2 regions of the Pseudomonas sp. AS2.8 genome follow, and region 2 is predicted to be linked to the other one. Evidence: predicted binding sites of a transcription regulator. Region 2 holds the regulator's gene; the other holds the start of a gene.
The links. Region 2 encodes FliA, which starts transcription of late flagellar genes. Its sites were predicted from a motif close to CTAAAGTTTNNNNNNNNNNNGCCGNTAA; they were not measured.

Region 1 (3,412 bases), on a different contig from region 2:
GGGGATAGCCGCGGCTTTACCCAACTTTACGTTTTCTTGGCATGACGTCGTCGCCGCTACAGGAGAAAATTGGCCCCGGGCGCCCGGCGTGGCGCCCGTTCTCGCTACGGAGCTGCCTGACGTCATGACGACCTGCCCTACCCCGCGCGGCCCTCGCCTGAGGAGCCTGCTGCTGTCCTTTCTCGCCTCGCCCCTGGGCCTGCTGGTGGTGCTGACCGGCGTGCTGCAGCTGCTCGGCCCCGGCTAGGGCCTCGGCTCCGGCCACCGCAGCGGCCGGAGCCGCCTGGATCACAGGCGGAAGCGCGCGACCAGGCCATTGAGGTCCACGGCCAGGCGCGACAGCTCGGCGCTGGCGGCGCTGGACTGCTCGGCACCCGCGGCGGTCTGGACCGACAAGTCGCGGATGTTCACCAGGTTGCGATCGACTTCGCGAGCCACCTGGGCCTGCTCTTCCGCCGCGCTGGCGATCACCAGATTGCGCTCGTTGATGCCGCCGATGGCGCCATGGATGCGCTCCAGGGCATGGCCGGCGCCGCGGGCCACTTCCAGGGTGGACTGGGCACGCTCGGTGCTGCTGCGCATGGCCGCCACCGCCTGATCGGTGCCCTGCTGGATGGTGCCGATGGAGGTCTCGATCTCGCGGGTCGACTCCTGGGTGCGATGGGCCAGCGCCCGTACCTCGTCGGCCACCACGGCGAAGCCACGACCGGCTTCCCCGGCGCGCGCGGCCTCGATGGCGGCATTGAGCGCCAACAGATTGGTCTGCTCGGCCACGCTGCGGATCACGTCGAGCACCTTGCCGATGTCGTTGACCTGTACCGCCAGATCGCCCACCAGGGTGGCGCCGTGCTGGACGTCTTCGCTCATGGTGGCGATGGCACCCACGGTTTCCTGTACCAGGTCGCGACCGTCACGGGCCACGCCGGCCGACTCCTGGGAGGCCTGGGAGGTGTTGACGGCGTTGCGCGCCACCTCGTCCACCGCCGACGACATCTGGTTCACCGCGGTGGCGGCCTGTTCGATCTCGGCGTTCTGGCGCTGCAGGCCGCGACTGGATTCATCGGTCACGGCATTGAGTTCTTCCGCCGCCGAGGCGAGCTGGGTGGCCGAACCGAGGATGCCCTGCAGGGTCTGGCGCAGCTGGCCCTGCATGGTCTTCATGGCCTGCAGCAGGCGCGCGGCCTCGTCGCGGCCTTCGCTGTGGATTTCCTGGCTGAGGTCGCCGGTGGCGATCACCTCGGCGGCCTGCACGGCGCGGGCGATGGGCTGGGTGATGCTGCGGATCAGCAGCCAGGCGAAGACCACGGTCAGCAGCGCGGTGGCCGCCAGCAGCACCACCAGCCACTGGATGGCGTGACGATAGTCGGTGGCGGACTGTTCGTTGGCCGCGGCGGTCTGCTGATCCACCAGGTCGGTGAGTTGCTTGAGCACGCCGTTGACCGCATCGGAGTTGGCCAGCAGGTCCTCGTTGAGCAGGCGGCGCAGGGGCTCCAGCTGATCGGCGGCGGAAAACGCCAGCATGCGCTGCTGCAGACCGTCGTACTGGGTGATCAGCTGGCCGTAGCGGCTGTAGGCGGTGCGTTCTTCGTCGGACTGGATCAGCGCCTCGTAGCGCTGCTGGGCGGCGCGCATCTGGCCATTGCGCTGCTGGAACAGTGCCTGGGTCTTGGTGATGATCTCCGGCTCGCGATTGAGCAGCAGGCGATAGGACAGCACCCGCAGGCGCAGGGTCAGGGCGGTCAGCTCGTCGAGCGCGGCCACCCGCGGCATGGCGCGGTCTTCGATGGCCAGGCCCGAGGCGCGGATGTCGTTCATCTTGACCAGGGCGGTGCCGCCGAGCAGCAGCAGGAGCAGACCGATAAAGGCGAAGCCGAGCGTGGCACGCCGCGCGATGGAGAGATTGCGAAAGGACATGGAGAGTTTCCGTTGAGCCTGGAAAGCTCCTGCTATCGACCGCGAGCCACAGATCCTGAGGCCGGATATCGGCGTGGATCAGCCCCACCGCTATCGAGCAAAAGCGGCAAACCCTTGTCCTATAGGGCATCGGAGCTATTGAAAGGCTGGCGAAAGGTCTAGGCTGCGGCACTGTGCCGCAGATCACAGGCTGGAGGCAAAGTGGGCAAAAGACGCTCGATTTCCGCCAGCGGCATTGCGTTCACATTTTTGCACATCTCTCGCAAGCCACTGATCGCCAAGGAAATCTGTTCAGCTATCGCGATTCACGTTTTCTTCACGGGGAAAAGCGCGATTCGGCGCCTATATTCCGGCTTCGTGCCGATAAAAGGGCTAAAAGCGCTGATCGTGCGGCGATAATGGCGGGATGATCTCAGTATAAGTTTGAAATATCTTCTGCGTTGTCTGTCACGAGCTATTGTTTCAGCGTGGATTAAGGTTGTGGTCACCAGACTGGGTGACCGGGTGCCAGGACGCCGCCCGAAGACGCGATGGACCGCCAGACAATGAAGCCACCAGAGCCCGAGATGGCCGGGGCGTATCGAGGCGATGCCAGGGGGCGTCTAGCCACTAACCAGCGCTTGCCGCTGCCATTGCGTACTTGAGAAGAGGTCAGAAACAGATGAGCGACAACACGGATACCTTCGGCGCACCCGACGAGGCCCTCCTGCAACTGGTCGATGGTTTCAAGCGTTTCCGCCAGGATGTCTTTCCCGAACAGGAAGCGCTGTTCAAGAAACTCGCCAGTGCGCAGTCGCCCAAGGCCATGTTCATCACCTGCGCCGACTCGCGCATCGTCCCGGAACTGATCACCCAGAGTTCGCCGGGCGATCTGTTCGTGACCCGTAACGTCGGCAACGTGGTGCCCCCCTACGGCCAGATGAACGGCGGCGTCTCCACCGCCATCGAGTACGCGGTCGTGGCGCTGGGCGTCAAGCACATCATCATCTGCGGCCATTCCGACTGCGGCGCCATGAAAGCCGTGCTCAATCCCGATCCGCTGGAAAAGATGCCGACGGTAAAGGTCTGGCTGCGCCATGCCGAGGTCGCCCGTACCGTGGTCGAAGACCATGGCCATTGCGACTGCGGCCACGGCGGCACCCTGGGCTTCCTCACCGAGGAAAACGTGGTGGCCCAGCTGGTCCACCTGCGTACCCACCCCTCGGTGGCATCGCGTCTGGCCAGCGGTCAGCTGCAGATCCACGGCTGGGTCTATTCCATCGAGACCAGCGAGATCAAGGCGTACGATGCCCAGCAGGAGCGCTTCCTGCCCCTGGATGGCGAAAACATGCCGGTCGCCACCCCGCGTCCGCGCCTGCAACCGGCCTGATCCACGCGGCCAACCGGTTCGCCGGCTGGCCGCCCCGAGACGGGTCGCTCGACCCGTCTCCATAACAGCGCACTGCGCCGGACGACCCCACCTGGGGCTCCATCGGGATCGTCCACCCTAGCCGCTAGC
Region 2 (3,412 bases):
CTTGCCGTGCAACTGATCGAGCAGAGCTTCGAATTCGTCGTCGGTGATGTCGTCACCACCGGCGGCCGCAGGCGCTGCCGCTGCCGCGCTCGGCTCGCTGCCCAGGGCATCGAGCAGATTCTGGAAATCGGCATCGCTCAATTCCGGCTCGGCAGCTGCTGCAGCAGCGACGGGCGCTGGCGCCGCGGCCACCGGCGTGGCAGCCACGGGCGCGGCCGCTACCGGCGCCGGTTCGCTCCCGGCCGGGTCGGCCAGGCGAGCCAGTGCCGCCAGCAACTCGGGCGAGGCCGGGGTCGGCTCTTCGCGTTCCCGGACCTGACCAAACATCTCGTTGACGGAATCCAGTGCCTGTAGCACCACATCCATCAGTTCGGCATCCACGCGGCGTTCGCCCTTGCGCAGGATGTCGAAAACGTTTTCCGCGATATGACAGCACTCGACCAGGGTATGGAGCTGCAGGAAACCGGCACCGCCCTTTACGGTATGGAAGCCACGAAAAATGGCGTTCAGCAGATCCATGTCATCCGGACGGCTTTCCAGCTCGACCAATTGTTCCGACAACTGTTCGAGAATCTCGCCGGCCTCTACCAGGAAATCCTGGAGGATCTCTTCATCGGCGTCGAAGCTCATTCCTGCACTCCCCAAGAGGGTCTGGGTCAGAAGCCCAGACTGGATAGAAGATCGTCGACGTCGACCTGAGCGGCCACGACGTCTTCACGCTTATCGGCATGAATCTGCGGACCTTCACCCTTCATCGTCTTTTCTTTTCGATTCTGTTCGATCAGCGCGCTGTGATCGTGGCTGAAGCCGGTATAGCGATCGACCTGGCTGGCCATCATCACCAGCTTGACGAGGTCTTTCTCGATCTGCCCGACGAGATTGACCACGCGCTTGATCACCTGACCGGTAAGGTCCTGGTAGTCCTGCGCCAGGAGGATGTCGTTGAGCTTGGCCGACAGTTGTTCGGCGCTGCTCTCGCTGTGGCTGAGGAAGGCATCGACGCGCTTGGCCAGCTCGCGGAATTCGTCCGCGCCCATCTCCCGGCGCATGAACTTCTTCCAGTCGGCATGCACGGCACGGGCTTCGTCACCGAAGTTGCCTACCAGCGGGGCGCTCTCCTCCACCAGATCCATGGTCCGGTTGGCGGCGTTCTCGGTCATCTTCACCACGTAGGAGAGACGATCGGTGGCATCGCTGATCTGGGAGACCTCTTCGCCGGCCATGCCGCGCGGATCGATCTCGAAGTTGACGATGGCGTTGTGCAACTCGCGGGTCAGCTTGCCGACTTCCTGGTAGAGACCCCGGTCACGCAACTGGTTGAGTTCATTGATGACATGCACCGCCTGGGTGAAGTCGCCACTTTCTAGGCATTTCACCAGCTCCTGGGCGTGCTGTTTTAGATTCGACTCGAAGTCGCTGAAGCTGTTGGTGCCAAGCTGATCCATAACGTCCCCGCGGCTTTCTTCAGCCGTTCACCCGCTCGAAGATCTTGTCGATCTTTTCTTTCAGCACCTGGGCGGTGAAAGGCTTGACCACATAGCCGTTCACGCCGGCCTGAGCGGCTTCGATGATCTGCTCACGCTTGGCCTCGGCGGTCACCATCAGCACCGGCAGGGTCTTCAGGCGTGCGTCGGCGCGCACCTGGCGCAGCAGGTCAATGCCGGTCATGCCGGGCATGTTCCAGTCGGTGACGAGAAAATCGAAGTTGCCGCTCTGCAACATCGGCAGGGCGGTGTTGCCGTCGTCTGCTTCGGCGGTATTGGTGAATCCCAGATCGCGCAGCAAATTCTTGATGATGCGTCTCATCGTGGAAAAATCGTCCACGATGAGGATTTTCATGTTCTTGTCCAAGTCGACCTCCGTCCTAATCCGCACACACGCCGCGAGGCGCGCCTAAGCAATCGTAGTAGCCTGAGTACCAGCCGGTTAACGCGAACGCCATTCCGCCAGCCGCGCCCGCAGGCGTGCCGCGCATTGACTGTGAAGTTGGCAGACGCGTGACTCGCTCACGCCCAACACCTCGCCGATTTCCTTGAGGTTGAGTTCCTCGTCGTAATACAGCGAGAGCACCAGACGTTCACGCTCCGGAAGATTGGCGATGGCGTCGGCCAGGGCCTTGCGGAAGCGCTCGTCTTCCAGACCGCGACCGGGTTCGAGTTCATGCGAACCGCTCTCCTCGAGCCCATGCTCACCACCCTCCATGAGGTCGTCGAAACTGAACAGGCGACTCCCCATGGTGTCGCCAAGGATGCCGTAGTACTCATCCAGACTCAATTTAAGTTCGGCCGCGACTTCGGAATCTTTAGCGTCGCGACCCGTACGCGCTTCCACCGCGCGAATGGCGTCGGTGACCATGCGCGTGTTGCGGTGTACCGAGCGCGGCGCCCAGTCGCCCTTGCGGACCTCGTCGAGCATGGCGCCGCGGATGCGGATTCCGGCGTAGGTCTCGAAGCTGGCGCCCTTGCCGGCGTCATATTTGCGCGAGGCCTCCAGCAGGCCGATCATGCCGGCCTGCATCAGGTCCTCGACCTGCACGCTGGCCGGCAGACGCGCCAGGAGGTGGTAGGCGATGCGTTTCACCAACGGCGCGTAGCGGTTGATGAGTTGCTCCTGCTGGGTACGTTCCGAGGTTTTGCTGTACATGCGAAGCCCGCTGGATGCTGTCATGCGTGGGTACCGATGGCTGGTTGCACAAGGCGCTCGACAAAGAATTCGAGATGGCCGCGCGGATTGGCGGGCAACGGCCAGCCATCGACTCTCTGAGCTACCGCACGGAAGGCCAGCGAGGCCTTGGCACGCGGAAAGGCTTCGAACACGGGGCGCTGTTTCTGTACGGCTTTGCGCACCGCCTCGTCGAACGGAATGGCGCCCACATACTGCAGGGCGACATCCAGGAATCTGTCGGTCACCTTGGTCAGCTTAGCAAAGAGATTGCGACCTTCCTGGGGTGTCAGCGCCATGTTCGCCAGAACCCGGAAGCGGGTGACGCCATGGTCGCGATTGAGCAGCTTGATCAGGGCGTAGGCATCGGTGATGGAGGTGGGCTCGTCGCACACCACCACCAGGACTTCCTGGGCGGCGCGAACGAAGCTGACCACCTGGTCGCCGATGCCGGCAGCGGTATCGACGATGAGCACGTCGAGGTTTTCGCTGATGTCGCTGAAGGCCTGGATCAGACCGGCGTGCTGGGCCGGTGTCAGATTGACCATCGCCTGGGTGCCCGAGGCCGCCGGGACGATGCGGATGCCGCCCGGGCCGTGCAGCAGCACGTCGCGCAGTTCGCACTCGCCGGAGATGACGTCGGCCAGGGTGCGCTTGGGCGACAGGCCGAGCAGAACGTCGATGTTGGCGAGGCCCAGATCGGCGTCGAGCAGCATGACGCGCCGCCCGATATCGGCCAGGGCCAAGGCCA

Region 1: a site for FliA is predicted at 1,947-1,974, ahead of FHR73_RS13465 (methyl-accepting chemotaxis protein). Genes of this name have one in related genera too.

What each region holds. Positions count from the first base shown of each region.
Region 1 is NZ_JACHVV010000003.1:233,133-236,544, forward strand. It holds gene FHR73_RS22560 (hypothetical protein) at 125-247, shown strand; gene FHR73_RS13465 (methyl-accepting chemotaxis protein) at 289-1,914, opposite strand; gene FHR73_RS13470 (carbonic anhydrase) at 2,576-3,283, shown strand.
Region 2 is NZ_JACHVV010000001.1:498,015-501,426, reverse strand. It holds gene FHR73_RS02305 (chemotaxis protein CheA) at 1-630, opposite strand, end outside; gene FHR73_RS02300 (protein phosphatase CheZ) at 657-1,445, opposite strand; gene FHR73_RS02295 (chemotaxis response regulator CheY) at 1,465-1,839, opposite strand; gene fliA (RNA polymerase sigma factor FliA) at 1,927-2,667, opposite strand; gene fleN (flagellar synthesis regulator FleN) at 2,664-3,412, opposite strand, start outside.